DNA from 4 places in the Paraburkholderia sp. GAS333 genome. Region 3 is predicted to be linked to each of the others. Evidence: predicted binding sites of a transcription regulator. Region 3 holds the regulator's gene; each other region holds the start of a gene.
The links. The regulator HrcA, encoded in region 3, represses chaperone genes, less so after heat shock. The targets are predictions, from matches to a motif close to TTAGCACTCNNNNNNNNNGAGTGCTAA.

Region 1: a site for HrcA is predicted at 4,832-4,858, ahead of ABH945_RS30160 (co-chaperone GroES). Genes of this name have one in related genera too.
Region 2: a site for HrcA is predicted at 2,602-2,628, ahead of groES (co-chaperone GroES). Genes of this name have one in related genera too.
Region 4: a site for HrcA is predicted at 2,614-2,640, ahead of rpoH (RNA polymerase sigma factor RpoH). Genes of this name have one in related genera too.

The regions. Positions count from the first base shown of each region.
Region 1 is NZ_JBNDKS010000007.1:120,425-127,909, forward strand. Features, by position in the region: gene ABH945_RS30140 (ABC transporter permease) at 1-297, opposite strand, end outside; gene ABH945_RS30145 (ABC transporter permease) at 345-1,325, opposite strand; gene ABH945_RS30150 (ABC transporter substrate-binding protein) at 1,351-2,955, opposite strand; gene ABH945_RS30155 (acyl-CoA dehydrogenase family protein) at 3,311-4,528, opposite strand; gene ABH945_RS30160 (co-chaperone GroES) at 4,883-5,173, shown strand; gene groL (chaperonin GroEL) at 5,187-6,827, shown strand; gene ABH945_RS30170 (ABC transporter substrate-binding protein) at 6,939-7,485, shown strand, end outside.
Region 2 is NZ_JBNDKS010000002.1:1,041,333-1,048,817, reverse strand. Features, by position in the region: gene cysC (adenylyl-sulfate kinase) at 1-409, shown strand, start outside; gene groL (chaperonin GroEL) at 544-2,184, opposite strand; gene groES (co-chaperone GroES) at 2,239-2,529, opposite strand; gene ABH945_RS13810 (hypothetical protein) at 2,928-3,329, opposite strand; gene ABH945_RS13805 (hypothetical protein) at 3,611-4,225, shown strand; gene ABH945_RS13800 (hypothetical protein) at 4,601-5,566, opposite strand; gene ABH945_RS13795 (hypothetical protein) at 5,541-5,996, shown strand; gene ABH945_RS13790 (glycosyltransferase family 4 protein) at 6,101-7,174, opposite strand; gene ABH945_RS13785 (oligosaccharide flippase family protein) at 7,174-7,485, opposite strand, start outside.
Region 3 is NZ_JBNDKS010000002.1:903,719-911,203, reverse strand. Features, by position in the region: gene dnaK (molecular chaperone DnaK) at 1-628, opposite strand, end outside; gene ABH945_RS13265 (thioredoxin family protein) at 782-1,222, opposite strand; gene grpE (nucleotide exchange factor GrpE) at 1,278-1,862, opposite strand; gene ABH945_RS13255 (RNA-binding S4 domain-containing protein) at 2,380-2,787, opposite strand; gene hemH (ferrochelatase) at 2,787-3,866, opposite strand; gene hrcA (heat-inducible transcriptional repressor HrcA) at 4,050-5,069, opposite strand; gene ABH945_RS13240 (NAD kinase) at 5,280-6,182, shown strand; gene recN (DNA repair protein RecN) at 6,264-7,485, shown strand, end outside.
Region 4 is NZ_JBNDKS010000002.1:720,807-728,291, forward strand. Features, by position in the region: gene ABH945_RS12455 (cytochrome ubiquinol oxidase subunit I) at 1-1,007, opposite strand, end outside; gene cydP (cytochrome oxidase putative small subunit CydP) at 997-1,257, opposite strand; gene rpoH (RNA polymerase sigma factor RpoH) at 1,617-2,552, opposite strand; gene ABH945_RS12470 (acyloxyacyl hydrolase) at 2,914-3,477, shown strand; gene ABH945_RS12475 (nuclear transport factor 2 family protein) at 3,521-3,904, shown strand; gene ybiB (DNA-binding protein YbiB) at 4,050-5,027, opposite strand; gene ABH945_RS12485 (fumarylacetoacetate hydrolase family protein) at 5,337-6,035, shown strand; gene maiA (maleylacetoacetate isomerase) at 6,065-6,709, shown strand; gene ftsY (signal recognition particle-docking protein FtsY) at 6,810-7,485, opposite strand, start outside.

The DNA of each region.
Region 1 (7,485 bases), on a different contig from region 3:
TTCGAATGGAGCGGCCACCATGTCGAGCGGATCGCCGGGGAACAGATGGTCGGCGAACACGGCGAGCAGAAGGAAAGCCGCCAGCAGAAAAAGCCCCGCGAGCGCTGAAGGGTTACGCAACAACGCACGCCATATTCCACGCCCCTTCGCCGTCGAAGCGGAAATGTCTGTGGCGCTTGCACGGCTGCCGCCAATACGGCCGAGCAGGTTGCCCGCGAGTTGACGTCGCCAAGCCGAGCCGGTCGATTCGACCGGCTCATTCGCAGCAGAAATCAGATTGGGTAAATCGGAAGACATGTCATTCCTCTGGGAAGCGAGTGGGCGGACGCGAGTCGAATCGGACATCACGCGACGCGCGGGTCTAGCCATGCCTGTAATAGATCGACCACCACGTTCGCGATGATCACGAGCAATGAAGACAGCAACAGCACGCCCAGCAGCACGCTGAAATCGCGCGCCATGACTGCGTCGAGTGCGAGGCGTCCGAGGCCTGGCCAGCTGAACACGGTTTCAGTCACCGCAGCACCGCCGAGCAGCGTGCCGAAATGAATGCCGACGATTGTCGTCAACGGCATCAACGCATTGCGCAATACGTGGCGCACGGTCACGCGCCACGGGTGCAATCCTTTTGCCTGCGCGGTGCGGACGAAATCCTGGCGCTGCACTTCGAGCATCGCTGAGCGCGTGAGCCGCGCATAGATCGCAATGAAGAACGTCGACAAGGTCGCGGCAGGTAGCAGCACGTGTTTCGCGGCATCGGCGAAATAGGCGAACCCGTGCAACGACACACCGAGTGTCTGATTACCGCCGCTCGGCAACCAGCCCAGGTGCACCGAGAACAGCACAATGGCGAGCAGCCCGATCCAGAAGCCCGGCGTCGAATAGAAAAACAATGCCAGTACCGACAGCACGCGATCAGGCCACTTGCCGGCCCAATGCGCCATCACCGCGCCGAGCACCACGCCGACCACAATAGCGAACGACAACGCCACGCCCATCAGCAACAACGTATTCGGCAAACGCGACAGGATCAGTTGCATCACCGGCATGTCGTAACGCGGCGAATAGCCGAGACTGAAGTGCGCCAGATGCGACAGATACGACCACAACTGGTGCAGAACCGGTTGATCCAGTCCGAACTTCGCGCGCAGAACCTGCATCGTCTCCAAGGTTGCCGAACCGGATTCACCGGCGAGCACGTCGGCCGCGTCTCCCGGCATCAGCTTCAGCAGAAAGAAGTTCAGGATCACGATACCGATTATGGTCGGCAACGCCTGCCACGCTGTACGCCGCACTATCGCGCCGAAACGCATACCTCGACTCATTGCCGCTCTCCTGTCATGCGTGGGCTCATGCGCTCAGGTAAACATCCGCGAGATTGCCTTCGAGGCCTTGCGCGGACACCGTGTGGTTATGCACACGCCGATTTGCGAGCGTGACCATGCGCGGCGCGACGAGGTTGAGAATCGGCAGATCGCGATAGACGATCTGCTGGAACTGTTGATACAACTCGACGCGCCTGCTCTCATCGGTTTCGACTGACGCCGTTTCAAGCAAGCGGTCGACATCGGCGTTGCTATAGTGCGGCGCGTTCGAAAACGGCACACCGGGTCGAATATTCTTCGACCAGTAAAGACGCTGTACGCCCACACTCGGATCGAACAGCGTATTCACGCCGATGCTCGTGAAATCGAACTGGCGGTCTGCGTACACGCGCTTCAGGAACGCGGGCAGATCCTGCGAGCGCACCGTCACATCGATCCCGACTCGCGAGAGCGCCGACTTCACATAGTCGGCCTGGCGACGGTACATGTCGCCATACGGCAGGAAATCGTGAGTGAGACGGAAGCGCACACCACCGTCCTTACGCGGATACCCCGCTGCATCGAGCAGCTTTTCCGCGCTGCCGATATCGAATGCGTACGGCGCAAGCTTCGCATCGTGATAGGGCGAACCCGGCGTGATCGGCGTGGGCGACAGTTCGGCATAGCCGTATGCAATCGTGCGTTGCACGACTTGCGGATTGATCGCATGCGCAATCGCCTGACGTACCCGCAGGTCTTTTAGAATCGGATGATCGAGATTGAAATCGATCTCCGATTGCGGTTCGAGAAAGCGATAGCCGCGCGTTTCAATGCTCAACTGCGGCAACTGGGTAAGACGCGGCAGGTCGGTCAACGGCACCGGATTTTCGCCGCCCAGATCGAGTGCGCCCGTTTCGAAGGCTGCGGATCGCGCGGCTGCGTCCGGGATCACCTTGAATACGAGGCCGTCGATATAAGGTTTGCCTGCGTCCCAGTAATCCGGATTGCGCTCATAAACGATATTGGCGCCACGGGTCCACGATTTGAAGCGGAACGGCCCCGTACCGATGGGCGCGTTGTTGTGCGGATTGGTCAGCGGATCGCCGGATGCGTACAGGTGCTTCGGTACGATTGGCGATTCTCCTGCCGACAACGCCTTCAGCAGATACGGCGCGGGCTTCGACAACTCGATCACTGCGGTGCGTGCGTCCGGGGTCGCGACTCGCGTGACGTTGGCAAATGTGCTGCGTCCACGCGGATGCACCGACTTGAGCAGCTCGATAGAAAATGCGACGTCAGCCGACGTAAAAGGCTGACCGTCATGCCACTTTACGTTTTGACGCAGTGTGAACGTGTACTTCAGACCATCGGGACTGACGGTCCAGGCAGTCGCCAGTTGCGGCTTTGGCTTCAGATCGAAATCGTAGGCAAGCAGCCCTTCCAGAACTTTCGAACTGGCGACCAGCGCCGGCCCCGTCGTCTGGAAAATCGACACGAGAACCGGCGGCTCCGGGTTAATCAACATGTTTAGCGTGCCGCCCCGCTTCGGCGTCGCGCCTTCGGCTTGCGCGCGAACCAGCGAAGGCAAACCCGTCGCGGCGAGCGCCGCCCCCGATGAAATCAGAAAACTGCGTCGATTCAGCCCTGCCATGTGATCCAGATCCTTTAGCCAGCACGCGCAGGTTTTGCCGCGCGAGATATCGTCATAGTGTGGTCGGCAACGTCGCTGCCGCAGCACTTACGATAAAGCAGCAGCGCTGCCGACAGAACCAATCGTTCCGCATATGCAAAGCAGCAGGCGGACGAAAGGCTTACCAGTAACGTGTGGGATCACTTGATGGTGAAAGCCGCGCGCGAGCGCGACGCCGCCTTTCGGTTTTGACAGGTAGCGCCAATGGCAGTGCAATACCAAAGGCGGTTGCGTCGATGGAAAGGAGATCGATCGAACGGGGGCCGCTAATGACTCGCCGCCCCTGCTTTGGTTGACATGTCGAGTAGGCGAAAAACTAGAACACACGCCCTTCGGTCAGATGCGTGGTCACGCCGTTCAGTTCGTATTCGCCAATGACCCGTGCCTTGTGCAGCAGCGGGTTGTGACTGAAGATGGTTCGCAGATTGCGCCAGTGGCGATCGAAGTTATGCGCGCGCGCCGTCGCCGATGCACCGCCAATCTCGAACAGCCGCTCGCCTGCATACAACGCCAGCTTGCTCACCACCAGTTGCGTCTTGGCCGTGGCGAGCGCGCCTTCCAGCACCAGTTCTTCGGCGTTCGCGGCACCGTTGCGAATCGCTTTCGCCGAGCGGTCCAGCGTCCGCGCATTCTGTTGCACCAGCGCGTCGATAGAGAGGCTATGCGCGGCAAGATCGCCCACTACCTGCTGCACGAAGCCGTCTTCGCGCGCGGACGGTGCCGGACTATGTAACACCGGGCGGCCATGTTCGACGACATAGCGCCGTGCGTCCGCGAGAATATTGCGCACAATGCCCGCTGCCACGGCGACCAGATGCAGTTGACGCAGCGCACTGCCATGACGCCCGGCGAGACTCGTATAGCCGCGCGTCGCCACTTCATGTGCCAGAACCTGCACGTTATCCAGAACGAGACTGCCGCTCGCCGTCATGCGCTGGCCCATGCCGTCCCAGTCGTCGAGTACCGTCAGACCTTCGCGCGACACCGGAATGACAATCGACACTTTCTCGTCGTTTTCGTCCTGTACGTTGATGCGCGCGTAGTCGGAGAACGCAGTGCCGGTCGAATAGTACTTCTTGCCGGTCACGCGGAAATTGTCACCGTCGCGCACGAGTTTCGTGACGATTTCACCGGGACGCGACGTGCCGCGTTCCGTCGACGCACCGCCAAAAATCGCACCACTGCGCACGCGCTCGATCTGCGTGTCGTTGAATGCCGAGCGTGGCGAGAGCAGCAATTGTTCGGTCTGGTCGTAATGGATTCGCAGAGCGTGCGCGACATTCGACTCCGTGGCCGCAATCGACGTAACGACATGAATGAGGTCCTCCAGCGACCCGCCGAGTCCGCCCCACTCAACCGGAAAACGCAGTACGCCTAGCCCCGACTGACGAAACAGGTCGAAACGATCGAACGGCAACTCGCGCCGCGCCTCGCGTTGCGCGGCGTCTTCACCGATTGCTTTGGCCAGCGCTGGCAGTGCGGCCAGTGCGTCGTCGAGTGTCGCTGGCGCTTCAGTTTTGCGGGAGTCCGGCATACATGCTTTCCTTTTATAAGTGCAGACGGATCGCGAACGATCCGCCTATCCGATCAGAGTCTTTCATGGAGCAAGCGGCGAAACCGCGCCTGCTCGCGCAACGAATCAGTATAGGGACGCAGCGATTTTCGCTAAACCAGTGAATTGAGCTATGAATATTCGCCGTGCTGGATTGGGTTCATTTCTATGAATACCCAACCTGATGTTGGTCTGCCCGCCCACGACGTTAATAAGATTCGCAGATAACGATTCGAGGATTCGTTATTGGAACGTGCAACGGTGCATTTCTATACTCGATCCCGGTCAGCACTCACCTTCGACGAGTGCCAAATCTTTAACGAATCCATTCGACTTATGAGCCTACGTCCACTGCACGACCGCCTGATCGTCAAACGTCTCGATCAGGAAACCAAGACCGCCTCGGGAATCGTGATTCCGGAAAGCGCCGCCGAAAAGCCGGACCAGGGCGAAGTTATCGCAATCGGACCGGGCAAGCGCGATAGCGACGGCAAGCGTATCGAACCGGACCTGAAGGTCGGCGAACGTGTGCTGTTCGGCAAATACGCAGGACAGTCCGTGAAGGTGGATGGCGCCGAACTTCTGGTGCTGCGCGAAGAAGACGTCGTCGCTGTCGTCACTCAATAAGGGAATTCCGATCATGGCCGCAAAAGAAATCATTTTTAGCGATGTAGCACGTTCGAAACTCGTCGAAGGCGTGAATATTCTCGCGAACGCCGTCAAGGTGACGCTCGGTCCGAAGGGCCGCAACGTGGTGCTGGAACGCTCGTTCGGCTCGCCCGTCGTGACCAAGGACGGCGTGTCGGTCGCGAAGGAAATCGAATTGCAGGATCGCGTGCAGAACATCGGCGCTCAACTGGTGAAGGAAGTTGCGTCGCGCACCAGCGACGCAGCCGGTGACGGCACGACCACCGCTACGGTGCTCGCGCAAGCCATCGTTCGCGAGGGACAGAAGTATGTCGCGGCAGGTCTGAATCCGCTCGACCTGAAACGCGGCATCGACAAAGCCGTCGTCGCGGCAATCGATGAACTGAAGAAGATCAGTAAGCCGACCACGACAAGCAAGGAGATTGCACAAGTCGCGACCATCTCGGCGAACGGCGAAGAATCGATTGGCCAGAGAATTGCCGAGGCGATCGACCGCGTCGGCAAGGAAGGCGTCATCACCGTTGAAGACGGCAAATCGCTCGACGACGAACTCGACGTGGTCGAAGGCCTGCAATTCGATCGTGGCTACCTGTCGCCGTATTTCATTAACGATCAGGACAAGCAGGTTGCGATTCTGGACAATCCTTTCGTGCTGTTGCACGACAAGAAAGTCTCGAACATCCGCGATCTTTTGCCGGTACTCGAACAGGTCGCGAAAGCAGGCCGTCCGCTGCTCATCATCGCCGAAGATGTCGAAGGCGAAGCGCTCGCCACGCTGGTGGTCAACAACATTCGCGGCATTCTGAAAACGGTGGCGGTCAAGGCACCAGGATTCGGCGACCGCCGCAAAGCGCTGCTCGAAGATATCGCCATCCTCACAGGCGGCCAGGTGATCGCGGAAGAAACGGGTTTGTCGCTGGAAAAAGCGACGCTCGCTGAACTGGGCCAGGCCAAGCGCATCGAAGTCGGCAAGGAGAATACGACCGTGATCGACGGCGCGGGCGAGCGCGCGAACATCGAAGCGCGCGTGAAGCAGATTCGCACGCAGATCGACGAAGCCAGCTCGGACTACGATCGCGAAAAGCTGCAGGAACGCGTCGCGAAACTGGCGGGCGGCGTGGCGGTGATCAAGGTCGGCGGTGCGACTGAAATCGAGGTCAAGGAAAAGAAGGACCGTGTCGACGACGCGCTGCACGCCACACGTGCGGCGGTCGAGGAAGGCATCGTGCCGGGCGGCGGCGTTGCCCTGATTCGCGTGCGAAAGGCGATCAGCGGACTCAAGGGCGTCAACGCCGATCAGGACGCGGGCATCCGCATCGTGCTGCGTGCGCTGGAAGAACCGCTGCGTCAGATCGTGACGAACGCCGGTGAAGAAGCGAGCGTAGTGGTCGCGAGGGTCGCGGAAGGCAGCGGCAATTTCGGCTACAACGCGCAGACCGGCGAATATGGCGACCTCGTGGAATCGGGCGTGCTCGATCCGACCAAGGTCACGCGTACGGCGCTGCAAAACGCGGCATCGGTGGCGTCACTCCTTCTCACGACCGACGCCACCGTGCACGAAGCGCCGAAGGATGCGGCTCCGGCGTCGCCTGCGGGTGGACCTGGCGCGCCAGGTGCCGGCTACGACTTCTGATCTTCCTGTTTTCACCGGCGCATCCGGCACGCCAGTGCGTGCGTGAATGCGCCGGTCGACCTTGCCTGCCACGGAACCATGCGCTATTTCAAACTACTGAAATCTCTGGCGATGTTCGCCGCGTTGGCGACGGCGACGCTTCACGCGTATGCCGATAAACCCGCCGTTATTCGTATTGGCGTCGCTCAACAGGGCATCGGCGACCCGCCAACTTTCGGCGGCTCGCCAGCCGCGACGGTGCAACTACAGCAGCGGCTCGAAAAAGAATTTTCGGCTGACGGCATCAAGGTCCAGTGGCTCTTTTTCAAGGGCGCGGGTCCGGCGGTCAACGAGGCCATCGCCGACAAGTCGCTGGACTTCGCGTTTCAAGGCGACCTGCCCTCGGTACTCGCGCGGGCCAACGGTCTGAAGACACACATCCTGCTGGAGTCCGGCGTTCGCGCCGGCGTCAAGATCGCCGTGCCGCCCGACTCCGACATTCACACGATCAAAGATCTGAAGGGCCGCCGCGTCGGGATATTTCGCGGCACCAATCTGCAACTGGTAGTCGACAACGCGCTCGCCGCGAACAAACTCGACGAACGCGATCTGCATGTGATCAACCTGGACGCCGCAAGCTCGCTCGCGGCACTGGCGTCGAAAGGAATCGACGCATCGA
Region 2 (7,485 bases), 140 kb from region 3:
CATACGCCGTGTGGCGCATGTCGCTCAATTGATGAACGACGCGGGCCTCATCGTCATCACCGCCCTCATCTCGCCGATGAACGACGATCGCGCCATGGCGCGGGAAATCATCGGGTCGGGAAAATTTGTTGAGACCTATCTTTCCGCGCCCGTCGCCACCTGCGCACGGCGCGATCCGAAAGGCCTCTATGCGAAGGCAATGGCTGGTGAAATTGCTTCGTTCACCGGAGTCTCGGCACCTTACGAAGCGCCGGCCAACCCCGAACTTCATATCGACACCGCCACGCAAACGCCGGTTGAAAGCGTCGCGCAAATCTTCGACTATTTGCGCGCGAGCTCGCTCGAGACCACGGCAACTGCAACCGCCGCGGCTACCTCGAATATCCGGCGACAAGCAAGCGCGGGATAATTCGGCGTCTTTCTCCGCAGCCCGCTCCAAAAGAAAAACCCGCATTTCTGCGGGTTTTTCTTTTGGAGAGCACGTCTCGCGACACGCTCTCCCATGTGTTCCAACTGGACCCCGCGAACGAGGCCCAAGCGGAATTACATGTCCATGCCCATGCCGCCCATGCCGCCGGGCATACCGCCGCCCATCGGAGCATCTTCCTTCGGCAGTTCGCAAACAGCTGCGTCGGTCGTCAGCAGGAGACCTGCCACCGATGCTGCGTTTTGCAGAGCCGTGCGCGTGACCTTCGTCGGGTCCACGACACCTGCGTCGACCAGGTCGACGTACTCGCCGGTCGCTGCGTTGTAGCCGTAGTTGCCCGTACCAGCTGCAACAGCTGCCACCACGACGCTGGCTTCTTCGCCACCGTTCGTGACGATCTGACGCAGCGGCTCTTCCATCGCGCGCAGCACGATCTTGATACCTGCGTCCTGATCGGCGTTAGCGCCCTTCAGGTTCGTGATAGCCGTGCGTGCGCGGATCAGCGCAACGCCGCCGCCAGCAACGATGCCTTCTTCCACAGCTGCGCGCGTTGCGTGCAGTGCGTCTTCGACACGTGCCTTCTTTTCCTTCATTTCGACTTCGGTCGCAGCACCGACCTTGATCACTGCAACGCCGCCTGCCAGCTTGGCAACGCGTTCCTGCAGCTTTTCACGGTCGTAGTCCGACGTAGCTTCTTCGATTTGCGTGCGAACCTGCTTCACACGTGCTTCGATGTTTGCTGCTTCGCCAGCGCCGTCGATGATCGTCGTGTTTTCCTTGCCCACTTCGATACGCTTCGCCTGGCCCAGTTCAGCCAGCGTTGCCTTTTCGAGCGTCAGGCCGGTTTCTTCAGCGATAACTTGACCGCCGGTCAGGATCGCGATGTCTTCCAGCATTGCCTTACGGCGATCGCCGAAGCCCGGAGCCTTGACAGCAACCGTCTTCAGAATGCCGCGGATGTTGTTCACAACCAGCGTTGCCAGTGCTTCGCCTTCGACGTCTTCTGCGATGATCAGCAGCGGACGGCCAGCCTTAGCGACCTGTTCCAGAACCGGGAGGAGGTCACGAATGTTCGACACCTTCTTGTCGTGCAGCAGCACGAACGGGTTGTCGAGCACAGCAACCTGCTTGTCCGGGTTGTTGATGAAGTAAGGCGACAGGTAGCCGCGGTCGAATTGCATACCTTCGACAACGTCCAGCTCGTCTTGCAGCGACTTGCCGTCTTCGACGGTGATGACGCCTTCCTTACCAACCTTGTCCATGGCTTCAGCAATGCGGTCGCCGATCGACGAGTCGCTGTTTGCCGAGATCGAACCGACTTGAGCGATTTCCTTGTTGGTCGTGCACGGCTTGCTGATCTTGCGCAGTTCTTCGATTGCAGCTGCAACAGCCTTGTCGATACCGCGCTTCAGATCCATCGGGTTCATGCCCGACGCAACGTACTTCATGCCTTCGCGGACGATCGACTGAGCCAGGACCGTAGCGGTCGTGGTGCCGTCACCTGCGTTGTCGCTGGTCTTGGAAGCAACTTCCTTGACCATTTGCGCGCCCATGTTCTGGAGCTTGTCTTTCAGTTCGATCTCTTTTGCGACCGACACACCGTCCTTGGTGACCGTCGGGCCGCCGAAGCTGCGTTCCAGGACAACGTTGCGGCCCTTCGGACCCAGCGTGACCTTCACAGCGTTCGCGAGAATGTTCACGCCTTCGACCATCTTGGCACGGGCGGAATCACCGAATACGACGTCTTTAGCTGCCATCTTCTAACTCCTTGAATTCTTGGGATATGACCGGGAAAAGTAGCGGCTTTGCGCTTACTTCTGCACCACGGCCATGATGTCTTCTTCGCGCATCACGAGCAGTTCGTTGCCGTCGACCTTGACGGTCTGGCCTGCGTACTTGCCGAACAGGACGCGGTCACCAACCTTCACGTCGAGTGCGATTTGTGCACCCTTGTCGTCGCGCTTGCCCGGGCCGACTGCCAGAATTTCGCCTTGATCCGGCTTTTCTGCTGCGGCTTCGGGGATCACGATGCCCGACGCGGTCTTGGTTTCTTGATCCAGACGTTTGACGATCACGCGATCATGCAAAGGACGAAGGTTCATACATACTCCTCTCTTGATTGAGACTGAAGAACGCTGAGAAAACCCGGCTGGCTGAGCCAACCGGCGATGTTGTTAGCACTCTCGTGCAGTGAGTGCCAATTATATGGACGGGTGGTGACAAATTCAAGAAGGGGATGGCGGATCGGGGGAGGGATAGACGGTGCGATTTACTCGAAAAGACATCTCGCGGCGCTGGAAAATTCGTCGAATTCAAAAAATATTCGTTTGAAAACAAATATCTACCGATTCACAATCGTCAGCCAGCGGTCCGGCACCGATTAGCGGCAAATAGCCTGACCTCCCTGGAAACAGGCGGTTTATCCGGGCAAGCACCAGGTTTCGCCAGATTACCGGTCGAAACGAATGAAGAATGCCCGCCGCCCAATCCACCCCTGCCCTCATTTCTGCGGAGGCGCTCGCAGCGAATTTTCCGCCATCCACTTGAGCCGTTCGCAGTTGACCTTGATTCGCGACGCGAATTCCTCGGGATTGCTGTCGCGCAACGAACTCATGTCCCGGACTTGCCGGTCGGCGCGGCTCCATCCCAGTTGCCAGTGCCGGTCGAAGTCGTCGGCATCGGACAGCCGGTCTTTCAGTCGCGCCTTGTAGGCAGCCACGCGTTCGGGCGACGCCTGGCAGAACGCCTGGGCAAAATGAGCGCGCTCCCCGGCGGCTTCTGCTTTGGCGTCGGCGGCTTCCGCACCCAACGCGCCCGAAACAGGCAGCATCGCCGACAGAAACAACGCGGACGTCACCGCCAAGAGCGTTCTACGGCAATAGCAGTACGGCCTCTTTCTCATGATCGCCTCCAGACTGCCTGACTGCTCCCGACGCCCTCCAGGGATTGCCCTGTCTCTCACGTCGTTTTCCGCCATTTCGCGCGCGTTTGTCCTGATTTGACAGCAGGATGGCGTTTTCGCCCGCTATCCGGGCGACTGTGCCGCCAATACCCGGTGTTACGCTCAAGTAAGGAGCCTTCGCGGCATCGCGCGCCAATTGACGGCGCGCTCAGCAATCAACAGAAAACACCGCGAAAGGCCGTTGCCCTAATGGGCGAAACATCGCTGCGGGAGCGACTGCGATGGAATTTAAAACATACACCGCATTAACGTTGATTGTGTTGAGCAATGCTGCCTATGCATGGCAACCGCTCACCTATCCCATCCGAAGTCAAAGCGCCTATCAGCGCGGCATCGACAACGCGATGTGCTACGCGGAGGCGAACAAAAAGACCAAGGTCGATATCAGGCGCGAATCGCAGATTCCACCGCGCAAGCCGCCCGCGACTCAAACTTCGTCGACCGGCGTTCCAGCTCGGCCGCCGTTACCGCCGAGCACTTTCTCGGCCGCGCCGATGAGCGCGAGCATGCCGGCCGCCACGCCTGACGCGAGCGCGTCGGGGGTCCAGGCGACGGGCACGACGGCTACGGCTGCGGCAGGTACAGGCGCTTCGTCGACAAAAGCAACGGACGCGGCGACTGCGGGCAACGGCGCAGGCACCACCGCGACCGCTGCGACATCGGCAAGCGGCGCGGACATCAGCGCATCGGACGCAGCGGCGAGCGGCGCGTTGCAGGCGAACGCGGCGTCCAGCGTCAAGCTGCCGCCGCTGCCCGCACCCGAGCCGCCGATGACCCAATATTGGGCCGCCTACGGTGCGTGCATGCAGGCGCGGGGTTACGTCGTCACACAGTAACGAAGGCGGTGAGCCTCGTTGCGGTGCCTTGTTCCCTTTGACTCTGGGCTGACCCGGATGCCGGCATTCGACGTCCGTCAGCGACATCGCCATGTCTAGTGAAATCACTTCCGAATCCTTCGATTCCTGGCTATGTGGACACTGCGGCGCGCAGTTGATAGGCCGCTTCCTGCCTTGTCCCGCGTGCCATGCGCGTCCTGTCGGGGCGCTGAATATGCGCACTGCCGCGTCGTCTGCCCTGCGTGCCCCTGGGAATCCGTACCAGACGGTGCTGCCCGCCACCAGGCCGGCGCGCAACACATGGCGGCCGTTGTCGCGTTCGCTGGCGCTTCGTTATGAAGACATCGAAGAAGCCCAACTCACCAGAACCCTGTATCAGCGAATGCGAATGCCCGTGGCGTTGAGCGCGTCGATTCTGGCGGTGACGTCGGCGGTATATCTTGGGTTTATCCATAGCAACGAGTCGAACGTGGGCGAGCCCGTCGCGGTGTCCGGAGCGGTGACGAAGGCGCAAGACGGGAAAGCGTCGATGGCGGTGGCCGGGAAACCGGCGGCAAATGTGGCGCAGAGGGCCGCGGATGTCGCGGCGCAACCGGCCGCGGCAGCGCGTGCGCCTTTGGTGACGACGCTGGCTGCTTCACTGCCTGCGGATGGTTCGAAGTCGGCGTCGATGGCGGCTGTGACGACTGCCGCTGCGGCGCCAATAAAGTCAGCGCCGACGGCCTCGACGTTGGCGTCTACACCAATCCTCGCGCCGACGCCGCCCTCTCCAGCAACGCCGATTTCAACCCCGACTTCGACGCTGGCGTCCAAGCCGATATCCGCACCGCCTCGGCGTGCAAATTCAACGACTGCGCAAAATTCAACCTTGATGTCGACGCCAGCGTTCACGTCAATCTCCGAGTTGGCGCTGTCCGCAAAGTCGACATCGCCGCAGGTTTCAACCAGGGCTTCGACGTTGGCATCCACGCCAATCGCCGCGTTGGCGCCGTCCGCAACATCGACGTCACCGCGGATTTCAACAGCAGCTCCGACGCTGGCGTCCAGGCCGATTTCCATGCCAGCGCCATCGGGAAGGTCAACCCCAACCTCGACGTTGGCGTCCACGGCGATTTCAGCACCCACGCCGTCCGCAAAGTCGACATCGCCGCAGGTATCAACAGCAGCTTCGACGCTGGCATCCAAGCCGATCTCCATGCCAGCGCCTTCGCCAAAATCGACAACAACGTCAACCCCAGCGTCGACGTTGGCGTCCGCACCAACCTCCGCGCCCACGCCCGCTTCAAAAACGTCCCCCGCGCCAACCTCGCGCAGAGTGTCGCTGACACCGCCAACCGACACGAAACGCGCCTCCACGAACCCCGCCGACACAGCCCCGGATAAACCACGCCCGGACATCTCGCGCTATCTCAAGACCGCCCGCGCCAAACTGCAGGCGAACAACCTGTCGGGAGCGAAGTCGCAACTCGCCGCGGCAATTGCCGCCGAGCCGCGCAATCGCGACGCGCTGAATCTGCGCGCGACCGTCCGTACCCGCGAAGAGGAGCGCGACGCGTTGCTGAGCCTCGCGCGAGGCTGTGGATATATCGGACGGTGGACGTGTGTGTCGCGCAATGCCGGCGAGGCGTTGCAGATCGACTCGGGCAGCAAGGAAGCACGGCATCTGGTCACCCGCGCGATGCACGAGACCGCTTTCCCCATCGACCAGCCGACGGTCGAGCCTCAGCCCGAACCACAGCCGGATACGCGCGATATCCTCGCTCATCATTGATGAATCAATCAGGAAAACGGCGCACGCTATCGCAAACCACGCGATAGCGCGTCGCTGCCCGGGTTCATGACAGGGACAGTCGGGACCGGACCAGAAGTCCGTTGCTAACGCGCTGAAATCGCCAGGCTGACCTGCCGCGCAATCGCCCGATAGCGGTCGGCGGTATCCCTGAGCGTAAGACCGGCCAGCGAGCGTTGCGCCCGCGCCTGCCCGAGTGCGACGACAACGGCGTCGGCATAACTCTGCACGTTGTCGGTATCGACCAGTTGCACGCCGGGGAAGCCGTTCGCGAACGCAAACGCAGGAATCTTGCTCGCGACGATCGGCACGCCCGACGCCAGCGCCTCCAGAAACGCGACACTGTGCGCCTCGGAACGCGAAGGCATGACGAATACGTTCGACTCCGACAGCACCGTCGCGACATCGGTACGCGGACCGGCCACTTCGACGCGCTCCGCAATGCCCAACTCTTTCGCGAGCGCGATCACCTCGCTCTGATAGTCGGGATCTTCGACCACACCGTACAACACGAGATGCGCGTCGCTCACTTCCCGGAGCACCTCGCGAAACGCCCGCACGGTCAGCAACTGATTCTTCACCGCTGCATACCGGCCGATCTGCACGACCTGCGGCGCCGCGCCATCGCGCCCGCTGCCATCGGTAAATGAAAAACGCGCGAGGTCGACGCCGTTGGGCACGACCGTCATCGATGGATGCGGGCCGATGGCCTGCACGTAATCCGTCACGCCCTGCTCCGACACGCCGATCACGACCCGCGCGCGTCCCGACAGAATATGTTCGACGCGCCGGAATAACGGCCGCTCGAAGTCGTTGGTCGCCGAATGCATCACGTACACCACCGGCACGCGCAGCGGCAACGCACGCGCGTAAAACGACGGGATGGTCGCATGCGCGAAGATCACGTCCGGGCGAAACCGCCGCACCGCGACGAAGAGATTCCACAGCTTGACCAACGCGCGATGCCGCCGGCGTGGAAACCAGCACTCCACGCCGTGACGCTGCAACTCGTCCTGCAACGCCCCGAAGTCGGCATGAGCGGGCAGCAACGACGCAACGCCCACGGCCATACCTTCGGCGCATTGATCGAGCGCGAGATCCTTTGCGAGAACCTCGGCGCCCGACAGACGGGGTGCGAGAACCAGATGAAAAACCCGCATCATTGCGTCCTTGCAGTGAGCGTCCTGAACAGCATCCACGCTGCGGCGCAGCCGAGACCCAGCGTCATCGACCAGGCGATGCCGGTCACGCCCCAGTAGTGCACGGCGGGAGGCGCGCTTGCCAGCAACACGACCACCTGAATCGCGGACGCATGCACCGTCGCCTTCGCATCGCCGACCGCGCGCAGATAAGCGACGAGTACCGCGATCAACGCGCCAATCGCCATATTGATCACGAGAATGCGGAACAGCGGCACGGCGGGCAACCACGCCGCGCCGAGAATCAGCGAGAACAGCGGCTCGGCGATCAG
Region 3 (7,485 bases):
CGGCGATTTCGATGATCGATACGTCGAACGTACCGCCGCCCAAGTCATACACCGCGATCTTGCGGTCGCCCTTTTCAGCTTTGTCCAGGCCGAAGGCCAGCGCAGCTGCGGTCGGTTCATTGATGATGCGCTTGACTTCCAGACCGGCGATGCGGCCTGCGTCCTTGGTTGCCTGACGCTGGCTGTCGTTGAAGTACGCGGGAACCGTGATCACTGCTTCGGTGACCGGCTCGCCTAGGTAATCTTCAGCGGTCTTCTTCATCTTGCGCAGCGTTTCCGCCGAGATTTGCGGCGGTGCCAGCTTCTGATCGCGCACTTCGATCCATGCGTCGCCGTTGTCGGCCTTCATGATCTTGTACGGCATCAGAGCGATGTCTTTCTGCACTTCTTTTTCTTCGAAGCGGCGGCCGATCAGGCGTTTGACCGCGTACAGCGTGTTCTTCGGGTTCGTGACCGACTGACGCTTCGCCGGTGCGCCGACGAGAATTTCGCCGTCTTCCATGTAAGCGATGATCGACGGCGTGGTGCGTGCACCTTCCGAGTTCTCGATGACCTTGACCGAGTTGCCTTCCATGATCGCCACGCACGAGTTGGTCGTGCCGAGGTCGATACCGATGATTTTGCCCATTTTTACTGTTCTCCTGACTTTGATCGCTGCGGGAATCGCCCTGTTTGCCCATCTGGCGGCAAGGCGATCCGCTCTGAATTCCTACCTGCACTCAACATAAGTGCGTCCGCATCGTTTTCAAGACCTCTTTTACGATGCGGTCTTTAATTTTTTTCAATCGGTCGAACTTTTGCCCGAATCCGCGCTATCGGCATGGATGCTGTCTGCGGCGTCGATGCCCTGAATCTTTTCCCGCGCGGCCGCTACCGCTGCCTGAAACTGCCCAAGACCGTGCCAGCCGGTTGCCCGGCCAAGCCGCTTGCCGCGATAAAAGAAGAACCACGTGGGGACGCCGTGAAGCATGAAGCGCCGGCCCAGTTCGCGGTGCTCGTAGACATTGCTGTGAAACCACCTGAGGCCGAGCGCACGGATCGCGTCCGGTTGCGCCAGCATGGCTTTCTTGGCGATCTCGCAATTGAAGCAGTCGAGACCCCAGAAAAACACCACCGCCAGATCATCCCCGGCTCCTGCAAGGGCAGCGTCGAACGAGTCGGCGCTGAGTTCCTGCATGTCGAAGGCGGCGAACGCGGTGGCGTCGACGGGAATATTGGCCATGGCTGCACCTGCCGGGCGAGATTTGCTGCAGAAGCGTCTACAGGACGCTACGTGCTTACTTCGGCGCCGCGACGGTGACGAGTGCCGGACGCAGCACGCGGTCGGCAATCACAAAGCCTTTTTGCAGCACGGCCACGACAGTGTTCGGCTCCTGATCGGCCGGCACCATCGAAATAGCCTGGTGGCGATGCGGGTCGAACTTCTCGCCGACCGGATTCAGGGCGACGACGCGGCCCTTTTCCAGCGCGCCGCTCAATTGGCGCAGCGTAAGTTCGACGCCTTCGCGCACTTTCTGCAGATCGTCGGACGAGTGAGCGACCGCGGCTTCGAGGCTGTCGACCACCGGCAGCAGATGCTCGGCGAAACTCTCGATCGCGAATTTATGGGCCTTGGCGACGTCTTCCTGAGCACGGCGGCGCACGTTTTCGGTCTCCGCCTTCGCGCGCAGGAAGCTTTCCTGCAATTCGGCGATCTTCGCCTGAGCTTCGGCCAGCGCGATCTGCTCAGCGCTTTCCGGCGCCGGCTCACCGGCGTTAGCAGCCGCGTCCTGCTGGGATGCCGCAGCCTCCGCGGCCTGGCGCGCGGTTTCGTCGGCGGGCGTGGGATTCTGGCTCGTCGGGTTCTCTTGCGTGTTTTCCATGTCGCTGAAAGTCGTTAAAAAGTAAAAGCCAACAGTGGCGGCGATACGTGAACATAGTGCGATTTGTGCGTTGCAAAATCGCGACACATCGTCCGACGTACATTCGCATAACGAAACGGCAGATGGGGCCGGAAAGACCCATTTCAAGCGGGTCTGCCCGCTCTTTTCACACTAGCGGGATTCAGTCGAAATCCGCCGTTACAACCATTATTGCGGCGCAATCAGATAGAGATTGAGGGAAGCCGGCAAGTGACCTATGCTCCATTAAAGCATCGGAAAAGACACGTTAACCCTAATCTGACGTCTACCTTACCGGCTCATTGCATTTATTGAATTTCCACCTGATTCGCCCGTTTCAATAAAGAATCTTCCCAAGGGGGCACCGTGAAACTGACCTTTGCAATCGGGGTGGTCGCATTGGTTCTGATTGCGGGCACCACCACAATCTGCATGTCCGGGGCGGTCAACGATCACACCACGGAATACGGCGGTGTGCACGCGACCATCGAGCAGTTGTTCAATCCCCACCAGAAAATCTGTCGATAGTGCGCCGGTCGCGCTTGGTCGGCCGGCCGTGCAAAGCGGCGGCCGGTTCGCGATACGTCTTGCGCCGCTCCTGCTCCACCTGCCGTTTTACCTTGCTCTCTTCGGTCTCAGCGTAAAGCGTTTGCGCGACGCTAGCAGGACCACGCACATCGCACACTCCCAGCACTTCCACCTGCCACACAATCCGCTCGATTTCGATCTCGACCAGGTCGCCGACCCGCACGTCCTTCGCCGGTTTGACGCTGGCGCCGCCGATCCGCACATGACCTTTGTCAACCGCGTCCGCCGCGAGCGAACGAGTCTTGAAAAAGCGCGCAGCCCAAAGCCATTTGTCAATGCGTAACTTAGCGCCCGCTTCCATAGATATCTGGTAGTTCATCAGCTTGCTCCACTGCCGCTGGTGTGCGGCACAGGCACCGTCTGCACCGGCCAGCCCTGCAGATTCTGCGCGACGATTTCACCAAGCGCGGCGATCCACGGCTGTGATGCGTTCACGCAGGCAATCCGGTGAAACTCCTTGCCGCCCGCGTGCAGAAACTCGTCGCGCACTTCCATGCCGATTTCTTCAATCGTTTCAAGACAGTCAGCAGTGAAACCCGGGCAAAAAACGTCGGCGCGTCGCACACCTGCCGCGCCCAACTCCTTAAGCGTAGGCGCCGTGTACGGCTGCAGCCATTCGGCTTTGCCGAAACGCGACTGGAAGGTGATACGGCATTCCACCGGCGTCAGTTCGAGCGCCTGCATCAGCAACGCGCCAGTCTGCTGACATTGTTCATGGTAGGGGTCGCCCAGATCGAGCGTGCGCTTGGGCACGCCGTGAAAACTCAGCACCAGCTTGTCGCCCGCCGCAAAGTCGGGCCGGCCATGCTGATGCCAATATTGATGCACCTGCGCAGCCAACGCAGCAATGTACGCGGGATGATCGGCGTACTGGCGCACCGTGCGGACTTCCGGCTGATTTCGCATGCGCTTCATCGCCGAGAAGGCGTCGTCGAAAGCCGTGGCCGTGGTCGACGATGAATATTGCGGATACATCGGCATCAGCAGCACGCGCTCGACGCCCGCCAGCTTCAACTGGTTCAGCATTGCCGGGATGCCCGGTGTGCCGTAGCGCATCGCGTAGTCGACCAGCACGGTGTAGTCGTTCAAGTGCAGCAGGTGGCGCAAACCCTCCACCTGCTTTTCCGTGTAGACACGCAGCGGCGAGCCTTCCGGCATCCAGACTGCCGCGTATTTCTTCGCCGAGCTGCGGCTGCGGAACGGCAAAATCAGCAACCGGAGGATGATCTGCCAGAGCAGCGCGGGGATCTCGACCACCCTGGGATCGGACAGGAACTGCGCTAGATAGCGTCGGACCGCGCGCGGCGTCGGCGCGTCGGGCGTGCCGAGATTGATCAGCAGCACGGCGACACGATGTGACGTGGCGTTCTGTGAGGGCCGCTCGAGGTCGAAGCGCATAGGCAGCAGAGGTCACCGCTTGAGGCGGCGAGTCGGATTCAGGAGAGATTCATTATAGCGGCGCGGTTCGTGCCCGCCGCCCCAAGCACCCCTGGCCGTTCGGCCGATTGGCAAGCGGCGCCGGCTCGCGCATCATTTGCGGCACGGCTTCGGCTTACTTGCCTCGGGTTGCAACCGCGATGGTTACTGCTGGCTGAGCGTCAGCGAGAGCAACCGCGCGGTGATGTCGACAATCGGAATCACGCGGTTGTAGGCCATGCGGGTCGGCCCGATCACGCCGAGCGTGCCGACGATCTTGCCGTTCACTTCGTACGGCGCGGTGACCACGCTCATTTCTTCGATCGGCACGAGATTCGACTCGCCGCCGATGAAAATCTGCACGCCCGCCGCGTGACTCGACACGTCGAGTAACTGAAGGAGACTGGTTTTTTGATCGAACACATCGAACAGCTTGCGCAGTCGCGCCATGTCAGACGAAAGATCGGCGACTTCGAGCAGATTGCGCTCGCCGGAAATCAGCACGGTCTCGCCGGTGTCGGCCTCGTCGGTGCTCGCGGTGACGGCGGCGTGCATCAGCGTGGTCATGTCGCCGCGCAGCTCGTCGATTTCTTCACGCAGACGGCGGCGCACATCGTCGAACGACAGGCCCGCGAAATGTGCGTTGATGTAATTGGAGGCCTCGACCAGTTGCGACGGCGAAAAGTCGCGCTGGGTGGCCATAATGCGGTTCTGCACGTCGCCCTCGGGCGTCACGATGATCAACAGAATGCGTTTGTCGGACAAACGCATGAATTCGATCTGCTTGAACACGTGGCTGCGGCGAGGCGTCAGCACCACGCCGGCGAACTGCGACAGGTTGGACAGCACGCTGGCCGCCGCCGCGACAATCTTTTGCGGCTCGCCAGCCTGCAGCGTGGTTTTGACGGTGCGCATCACGGCTTCTTCGTCGGCCGCGGATTCGACCGTCAGCATGGTGTCGACAAAGAGACGATAGCCACGCGGCGTGGGAATGCGGCCTGCGGAAGTGTGCGGGCTGATCACGAGCCCCAGGTCCTCGAGATCGGACATCACGTTGCGGATCGTGGCCGGGCTCAGTTCGAGGCCCGAATAACGTGACAACGTGCGCGAGCCGACCGGCTGACCTTCGGCGATGTAGCGCTCAATCAGCGTTTTTAGGAGGGTTTGTGCGCGAGGATCTAGCATGAGGGAAAATTTTAGCTCAATGACGCGACGACGGCGAGCGCCAACCGCGCCCACTCCTGACAAATATGCAGGCTGTTGCCGGCGTGCATGTCATCAAGGCTTCACCATTCTAACGATAATCGCGAGATGCGCTGACAGCCCGTGCGAGCCGGCTCGCTACCGCGTCTGTCAGCGGTTCTTTTCAGGCCCTACCTATGGTGTAATGCCGGCATGCAAGTGACCAGCCAGTTCAAGACCGTCGCGCTCGTCGGGCGCAACAATACGCCGGGCATCGGTGAGCCGCTGACCGCGCTCGCCTCGTGCATCGCAAAGCGCGGCTTCGAAGTCGTATTCGAAGCCGACACCGCGGCCGAAATCGGCATCACCGACTATCCGGCGCTCCGCCCAGCCGAAATCGGCGCGCGCGCCGACGTGGCCGTGGTGCTGGGCGGCGACGGCACGATGCTCGGCATCGGCCGCCAGCTCGCGCCGTACCGCACGCCGCTCATCGGCATCAACCACGGGCGGCTGGGCTTCATTACAGACATCCCGATCTCCGACATGCGCGAGATCGTGCCGCAAATGCTGGCCGGCAAATTCGAGCGCGAAGAACGTGTGCTGCTCGAAGCGCGAATCATGCGCGACGGCACGCCGATCTATCACGCGCTAGCCTTCAACGACGTCGTGGTCAACCGCAGCGGCTTCTCCGGCATGGCGGAGCTGCATGTGTCGGTGGACGGCCGCTTCATGTACAACCAGCGCTCGGACGGCCTGATCGTCGCCACGCCGACCGGCTCGACCGCTTACGCGCTGTCGTCGCAAGGGCCGATTCTGCATCCGCAATTGCAGGGCATCGTGCTGGTGCCGATCGCGCCGCATGCGCTGTCGAACCGCCCCATCGTGCTGCCGGACGACTCGAAGGTCAGCATCCAGATCGTGTCCGGGCGTGAAGTGAACGTCAATTTCGACATGCAGTCGTTCACATCGCTCGAATTGGGCGACACGATCGAGGTGCGCCGCTCACGCCATACGGTGCCCATGCTGCATCCGGTCGGCTATAGCCACTACGCCACGCTGCGCAAAAAGCTGCACTGGAACGAATACCCGTCGCACGAAGAAGACACCAAGCCCTGAGCGGCGAAGCAACGCTGGACACCAACGCCATCGTAGTCGCCGCTGCCGGAACCTGAATTTCAAGCTCATCAGACGACCTCCATGCTTCGCCACCTCTCGATACGCGACTTCGTCATCGTCGCCGCGCTCGATCTCGAATTCGACGGCGGCTTTACTGTTTTCTCCGGCGAAACCGGCGCCGGCAAGTCGATCCTGATCGACGCGCTGGCACTCGCGCTCGGTGCACGCGCCGACGCGAATGTCGTGCGCACCGGTGAGACCCGCGCCGACATCACGGCCGAGTTCGAAACCCATGCGCAGGTCGAGCAATGGCTCGACGAGCAGGCACTCGGGCCGGCCGCAGACGACGGCCACCACGGTGGCACCGTCATGTTGCGGCGCGTGGTCGATGCGAACGGGCGCTCGCGGGCGTTCATCAACGGAACGGCGGCGACGCTCGCGCAGTTGCGCGAAGTCGGCGAAATGCTGGTGGACATTCACGGCCAGCATGCGCACCAGTTGCTAATGCGCCCGGACGCGCAACGCGAACTGTTCGACACGCACGCCGGGCTTTCCGACACCGCCGCGACCGTTACGCGGGCGTGGCGCATGTGGCGCGAGAAGGTGCAGGCGGTTGAGCACGCAAAGACCCGCGACCGCGAGTTGCAACTGGAACGCGAACGGCTCGCCTGGCAGCTCACCGAACTGGACAAACTCTCGCCGCAGCCAGGCGAGTGGGAAGAGGTCAACACGGAGCATCGGCGGCTGTCGCATTCGGCGAATCTGATCGATGGCGTGCAAGGGGCGCTCGGCGCGCTGTCGGAATCGGACGAGGCAATGATCACGCATCTGGCGTCGATCGTGTCGAAAGTGCGCGACCTCGCGGAAATCGATCCGGCATTGAACGACGTGCTGGCCGCGCTCGAACCCGCGGAAATCCAGTTGCAGGAAGCCGCGTATTCGCTGAGTCATTACGCGCAGCGGCTCGAACTCGATCCGGACCGGCTCGCGCAGGTCGACAAACGCCTTGATGCATTGCACTCGGCGGCACGCAAGTTCCGCCTTCAGCCGGAAACGCTGCCCGAAGAACATCAGGCTCGCCGCGCGCAACTGGCCGCGCTCGACGCCGCGGCCGATCTCGACAGCCTGCACGCAGCAGAAGCCAAGGCTAAAGAAGCCTTCCTGACCGAAGCCAGGAAACTGTCGAAGGCACGAGCCAAAGCGGGCAACGCGCTAGGCGCGGCGGTCACCACCGGCATGCAGGAACTGTCGATGAAAGGCGGCAGCTTCGAAGTCGCGCTGGTGCCGCTGCCCGAAGGCGGCG
Region 4 (7,485 bases), 180 kb from region 3:
CCCTGCTTCAGCTTTTGCAGCGCGGCGTACGCCACCATGCCTTCCTTGATACGCGCCTCGTTACGCGTGATCAGATCTTTCAGACCGATCACGGGTTCATCGAGCGAACGGGTGGCGATGATACCGAGCGCGTACGGCACGCGAATCGCGTAATCGGTGCGCTGTTCCTTCTGATTCGGAATGCCGAATACCGTGAACGACGCGGGCGCGGGCCGGGTCTCCCATTCGGACTCGATGGCGGCGAGTTTCACTTTCTGGACTTCGCCGGTGGTGTAACCCGATTCGTCGCCGAGAATGATCACGCACAACGTGGAGGCCAGTCCGAAACCCGCGGCAATCGCAAACGAACGCAGCGCGAACTCGGTGTCGCGGCGCTTCAGCAGATACCACGACGACACGCCGAGCACGAACATCGCAGCCGTCACATAACCCGCCGACACCGTGTGCACGAACTTGACCTGCGCGACCGGGTTGAACAGCACGGAGAAGATGCTGTCGAGTTCCATCCGCATGGTCTGGTAGTTGAAGGTTGCGCCGACCGGGTTGTTCATCCAGCCGTTGGCGACCAGAATCCACAGCGCCGACAGATTCGAGCCGAGCGCGACGAAGAACGTGACGATCAGGTGCTGCACTCTCGACAGCCGTTTCCAGCCGAAGAAGAACAGGCCGACGAAGGTCGATTCGAGGAAGAACGCCATCAAACCTTCGACGGCGAGCGGCACGCCGAAAATGTCGCCGACGTAATGCGAGTAATACGCCCAGTTGGTGCCGAACTGAAACTCGAGCGTGAGGCCGGTGGCGACGCCCATTGCAAAGTTAATGCCGAAGAGCTTGCCCCAGAACTGGGTCATGTCTTTATAAATCTGTTTGCCGGTCATCACATAAACCGATTCCATGATGACGAGCAGCCACGACAACCCAAGCGTGAGCGGTACGAACAGAAAGTGATAGAGCGCCGTGATGGCGAACTGGAGGCGCGACAGTTCTACGACTTCGCTAACGGGCATGTTGATCACCTTGAGACGGATGCGAGGCAGGCACGGACAACAATGCCTGTGCGACTTGTTCTGGCGGCATGCTCATATGCACCGCCTGCGGATGATTGAAAAATGTGTATTTGAGCGCCATCAGCAGAACGAACTTGATGGCGAGAACAATGGCTACGTCCCGAGCCATTGTTGGCCCGCGTACCCACCGGGTGAACCGCTGACGCCAGCGTGAACGGCGGGTAGTGCTGCGATTGAGGGCTATGGTCATGATCGGTCGAATCGACTTCACACCGGTTGTACCGGCTGGACCCAGACCGTTTTGGAGATCTGGATAGTGCACCCCGATTTTAGGAGCGGAACATGGCGCTCCATTCGCCAGCGGCGCGGCATTGTGTCGCGAAATTTGCCGCGTTTAATCAGTATTGCAACGTGGTTTGTGATACGTCAAGAAAGCCTTTGAACGTCGGGGCTGGTCTTGCGTCGATGAGGGGGGAGTGAGCGACCCTTTGAGTGAGTCGTTGTAGCGGGCGAAAAAAAGCCCCGCCATCTTGCGAGAGCGGGGCTTTTACGGCCATTCAGCAGTTGATTGCTAACCGGGGCGAACCGGCATGCGTCAGACTTTAGACGTTACGCGTATTCGGTCAGCGCACCGCGCATTTTCTTCATTGCGCTAGCTTCGATCTGCCGGATACGTTCGGCCGACACGCCGAACTCGTCGGCCAGTTCGTGCAGCGTCGAGCCGCCCGAACCGTCGTCTTCCACCTTCAGCCAGCGTGCCTCGATGATGCGGCGGCTGCGGGCGTCCAGTGCATCCAGCGCACTTGCGATACCGTCGCTTTGCAGCTTGTCGCGCTGACGCGAAGCCAGCACGGCGGTCGGTTCGCTATGCGAATCGGCGAGATAGGCGATCGGCGCGTACGACTCTTCGCCGTCTTCGACCTGGCCTTCCAGCGCGATGTCGCCGCCGGACAAGCGCGTTTCCATTTCGGAAACCTCTTCGCGCTTCACGTTCAGCTCTTTAGCCAGATCGTCGATCTGGTCCGGCGTGAACGCGCCCAGGCCTTGCTTGTGGCTGCGCAGGTTGAAGAACAGCTTGCGTTGCGCCTTGGTGGTGGCGACCTTCACCATCCGCCAGTTGCGCAGAATGTATTCGTGGATCTCAGCCTTGATCCAGTGCATGGCGTACGACACGAGCCGCACGTTCTGCTCCGGGTCGAAGCGCTTCACGGCCTTCATCAGACCGATGTTGCCTTCCTGGATCAGGTCGGCATGCGGCAGCCCGTAACCCAGATAGTTGCGCGCAATCGACACGACCAGCCGCAGGTGCGACAGGACGAGTTTGCGCGCGGACTGCAGGTTCTCCTGCTCGCGAAATTCGGTGGCGTACTGGCGTTCTTCCGCCGGCGTCAGCATCGGAATCCGATTAACGGCCTGGATGTAGGCGTCGATATTGCCCAGTTGACCGGGCAGCATAGAGGAATGCGAGAGCGCCAGTGCACCTGCCGAAGCGGCCTTAGCCGACGACGGGCTCAGAGTACTCGGAAGGGTCATTGCATGGCTCACGTAAAAAACTCCTTTGGAATCAGACAAAAGCGTATTCAGTAAACGACTCCAGCGATGGATGTTAGCACTCTGATTTACCGAGTGCTAATACTTAGAGCGCGTAGGGTCATCCAAGTTCCGTGAATTCCTATTGAAATTCAGATTTCAATAGCCATCATACGCGCTTGTTACTTGCCCTGTGCGGTGCGTAGGATTTACCGGATTTTGCGCTGTGGTTCTCATTAATGGCTTGAGTTTTCTCTATTTGAAGTCAGTAATTGCGAGAGTTTTGATTTATTCATACGATTCACCTAAAACTGATAGTCGTTAGAATACGCAAAAGAGAAGTGCATTAATAAACGTCTGCGAGTGCGGGTGTTAGATGGACAACAAAAATAATGCTTTTCGCGATCTGGCTCTAAAAGGCGCGATGGTTGCCGCGGTGCTAGGAGCTTCCGGGCTGGCTTCAGCAGACCAGTTCGGCGTACAGATGGGCGCAGGCGTCGGCGACCGGCATATCAAGAAGTTGGACCTCGGCCTTGCGTGGGACCCGAATCTGACGTGGTGGTACATCGGCGACTGGCACTTCTCGCTGATCGGCGAAGCGCACGCGTCCTGGTGGCACACTAACGAAGGCGACGTGCACGGCAACGTCGGCGAGATAGGGGTCACGCCGGTGATCCGCTTCATCAGGAGTTCGGGGATGGTGCGGCCTTATATCGAAGTGGGCGCCGGTGTCCGCCTGCTGTCGACCACACGCATTTCTTCGACCTTCTCGGTCGCCACCGCGTTCCAGTTCGCCGACATGGCCGGCGTCGGCCTGCAGTTCGGCGGCCACCAGCAGTATCTGGCCGGCTACCGCTTCCAGCATATTTCCAACGGCGGTATCAAAGAGCCCAATCCTGGTATAAATTTCAGCCAGCTATATTTGCAATATAACTTTTGACGACCGTGGCCCCGTTCGGCCTACCGGTGCAAGGGGCTGAGCAATGGCGGCAAAGTTAATCGAAGCGATTCGCGGGCTCGAACGAGAGCGATTTCGCGCGATGGTCGACGGCGACGGGCAATCGCTCGACACGCTCCTCGCGGACAACGTGAGTTACGTTCACACGAACGGCAAGCGTGAGACGAAGCGGCAGTTCATCGACGGGATTACGGGCGGGCGCCGCCGTTATCGGCAGATCGAAGTGCAGTCGCAGGACGTGTTGCCCGTGGGACCCGAGACGTGCGTCGTCACGGGTCGGGCGCTGATCGAGATGGAGGCGAATAGCGGCGCGCTGCTGTTTCCGATTGCGTACACCGCCATTCATACGCAGGAAGACGGGCAATGGCGGTTGATTGCGTGGCAGGCCACGCGATGCGCGCTGGAGTGAGTTACGTGCGGGTCCGTGTGCGGACAGTTTCCCGGAACAGTGTGTCGTGTTGACTCAAGCTGCTGGAGCTTCGGAAGCGCGGCGCGAAATCAATTCGCGGATTCGCTGAGTGAGTTTGCTCCAACGAACCAAACTCACTCCCGCCTCAAGCCGCAGTCTTCGCTACATCCACAATCAACTCGACCTGTCGCTCGATCGCGCTCGGCACAGGCGCTTCGCCGCGCAGCACCGCGCTGATCCACGCGGCGGTGGTCTGCGCATCGCGTGCCTCTGGCAGCTCGACCTCGGGCGCATCCGGCGACGAGCGCTCGTGCGGCACGCGCGTTTCGCACACGCCATCGTGCAACCAGTCGACCTGCACTTGTCGCCGCGTATCCGCGACCGCCTCGCCTTCGGTGCCGCGCGCGAGCAACGCACCGCCGGCCGCCGCATCCGGATGCGTGTTGAACAGCTGCGTGAGACTGTCGCGATACGGCGGATGCGTGTAGTTCACCAGACGCAGCCCGGCCGGCGCGAACGGCTGAAGAATCTTCACGAGCGTATGCGTCGAATTGCGCACCCCCATCCGTCGACGCAAGCCGAGAAGCCGCGCGAGCTTCGGCGCGAGCACGTCGATCGAGGTGAACGCGAGACGGCGCTCGGCGAGGCCATCTTCGATATCGGCGTGCGACTGCGCGTGCGGAATCTGCAGATGCGTGAAAATTTCCGCGCTCGTCACGCGGCCCGGATCTTCGGTTACGCCATGCACCAGCACCGGCACGCCTTCGCGCGCCAGCAATAGCGCGAGCAGCGGCACCAGATTCGGCTGTTTGCGCGCGCCGTTATACGACGGAATTGACACGGGCCGGAATTCACCGTGCGGCAGATGAACCGCCTCGAACGACGCATGCGCGCCCGCCAGCATCGCGGCGAGTTCGTCGGCGGTCTCACCCTTCACGCGATACGCGAGCAGCACCGCGCCGAGTTCGAGTTCGCCCACCCGGCCGTCGAGCATCGCCGTGTACAACTCGCGGGTGTCGTCGGCGGTCAGCGCGCGGGCGCCGTTCGGGCCACGGCCGATTTCCTTGATGAAGCGGGCGCAGGGGAAGGGGGTGTCGTGGGCGGTGTCGGCGGAATCGGTCATCGGGCGCAAATGGGACGTGGTGACGGCCCGCTTTCGAACGGTTCGCCACGGTATTCAAGGGACGTTACAGGGGACGTTATTGGGTGTGAGTATCGCATCTATGGCGATCCCGCGAGACGGCCGCCTGGCAGCGCAGGCGTTGAAGGCGTACTTGACGGGCGTTTCGTACGGGCACCGTAAGCCCTTCGTACTGGCTTCGTAGGGCGCCTGCGCAAGCCTGCCGGCCTGCCGCGCATCGTGCTTTGCAGCGCGTTAAACTCGATGTTTTATCGCCGCGTCGGCGGCATCAATCGAAGAATGGAGAACGGGATGAGTTATGTATTCGCACCCGCACCGCAGGTGGCGGTGCCGGTCGTGGGATCCAGCGAGCAATTCGCGGTGCGCCGCATCTACTGCGTTGGCCGCAATTACGAAGCCCACGCGCGCGAGATGGGACACGATCCCGATCGCGAGCCGCCGTTCTTCTTCAGCAAGCCCGCCGACGCCGTGGTGTACGTCGCGCCCGGCGAGACCGGCGAGTTTCCGTATCCGTCGCTGACGAAAAACGTCCACTTCGAAATGGAAATGGTTGCGGCAATCGGCAAGGGCGGCAAGGATATCCCGGCTGAAAGCGCGCTCGATCACGTCTACGGTTACGCGCTCGGTCTCGATATGACGCGCCGCGATCTGCAGGGCGAGGCGAAGAAAATGGGCCGCCCCTGGGACACCGCGAAGGGCTTCGATCACTCGGCGCCGATCGGTCCGATTCATCCGGCGGCGACGGTCGGCCATATCGGCAAGGGTTCGATCTGGCTGTCGGTGAACGGCGAGGACAAGCAGCGCTCAGACGTGTCGCAGCTGATCTGGTCGGTGGCCGAGACGGTCGCGTATCTGTCGACGCTGTTCGAACTGCAACCCGGCGACCTGATTTTCACCGGCACGCCCGAGGGCGTCGGCGCGGTTGTGAAGGGCGATCTGATGAAGGGCGGTGTGGACGGGCTCGGCGAGTTCAGCGTGCGCGTCGTCTGATGAGTTCAGGCGTGGAGGAGACAGACAACATGAAGCTCTACAGTTACTTCCGGAGCTCGGCGTCCTATCGGGTGCGCATTGCGCTGAACCTGAAAAATCTGCCGTACGACTACGTGCCCGTGCATCTCGTGCGCGACGGCGGCGAGCAGCTCAAGCCCGAATATCGCAAGGTGAACGGCGACGGCATCGTGCCGACTTTGGTCGACGGCCACGAGGTGATGCCGCAATCGCTCGCGATCATCGAGTATCTGGACGAAACGCATCCCGAGCCGCCGCTGTTGCCGGGTACGCCGGCCGACCGCGCATATGTGCGCTCAGTGGCTTTGCAGGTAGCGTGCGAGATTCATCCGGTCAACAATCTGCGCGTGCTGAAGTATCTGAAGCACACGTTGCGGGTCGACGACGACGCGAAAGACGCGTGGTATCGCCATTGGATCGAAGCGGGTTTCACGACGCTGGATGCTCACCTGGCAGGCAGCGCACGTACCGGCAAACTGTGCTTCGGCGATACGCCGACGCTCGCCGACGCGTGCCTGATCCCGCAGGTGTTCAACGCGCAGCGCTTCAAGGTGGACACGGCGAAGTTTCCGACCATCCAGCGCATTTACGACCACGCGATGCAGATCGATGCGTTTGCCCGTGCGGCGCCCGGCGTGCAGCCGGATACTGAGTGATGTGATGGCCGGTAGTGTGGCCTGAACGCAAAAGGGGCACTCCGTGGAGTGCCCCTTTTTTCATGTGCTTCTATCGGAGAACGCGGCGCTGCCCGCTGGTTCAACCGCCCAGCAGCGCGTCCGAAAACTCTTCCGCACTGAACGGCTGCAAATCTTCGACCTTCTCGCCAACGCCGATGAAATACACCGGAATCGGACGCTGTCGCGCGATCGCGGCGAGAATCCCGCCCTTTGCCGTGCCGTCGAGCTTGGTGACGATCAGGCCGGTGAGGCCGAGCGCGTCGTCGAACGCTTTGACCTGCGCGAGCGCGTTCTGGCCGGTATTCGCGTCGATCACCAGCAGCACCTCGTGCGGCGCGCCGTCGTGCGCTTTGCCGATCACGCGCTTCACCTTGCGCAGCTCTTCCATCAGATGCAACTGCGTGGGCAGGCGTCCGGCCGTGTCGGCCATCATCACGTCGATCTTGCGCGCACGCGCCGCACCGACCGCGTCGAAAATCACCGCAGCCGGATCTCCGCTTTCCTGCGACACCACCGTCACATTGTTGCGCTGACCCCAGATCGCCAGCTGCTCGCGCGCGGCGGCGCGGAACGTGTCGCCCGCGGCCAGCAGCACCGACTGGTTAAAGCTTTGCAGATGCTTGGCAAGCTTGCCGATGCTGGTCGTTTTGCCCGCGCCGTTCACGCCCGCGATCATCATGACGAGCGGCTGCGCGCGGCCGAGCATCAGCGATTTTTCGAGCGGTTTGAGCAGGTCGATGAGCAGCGTGCGGAGC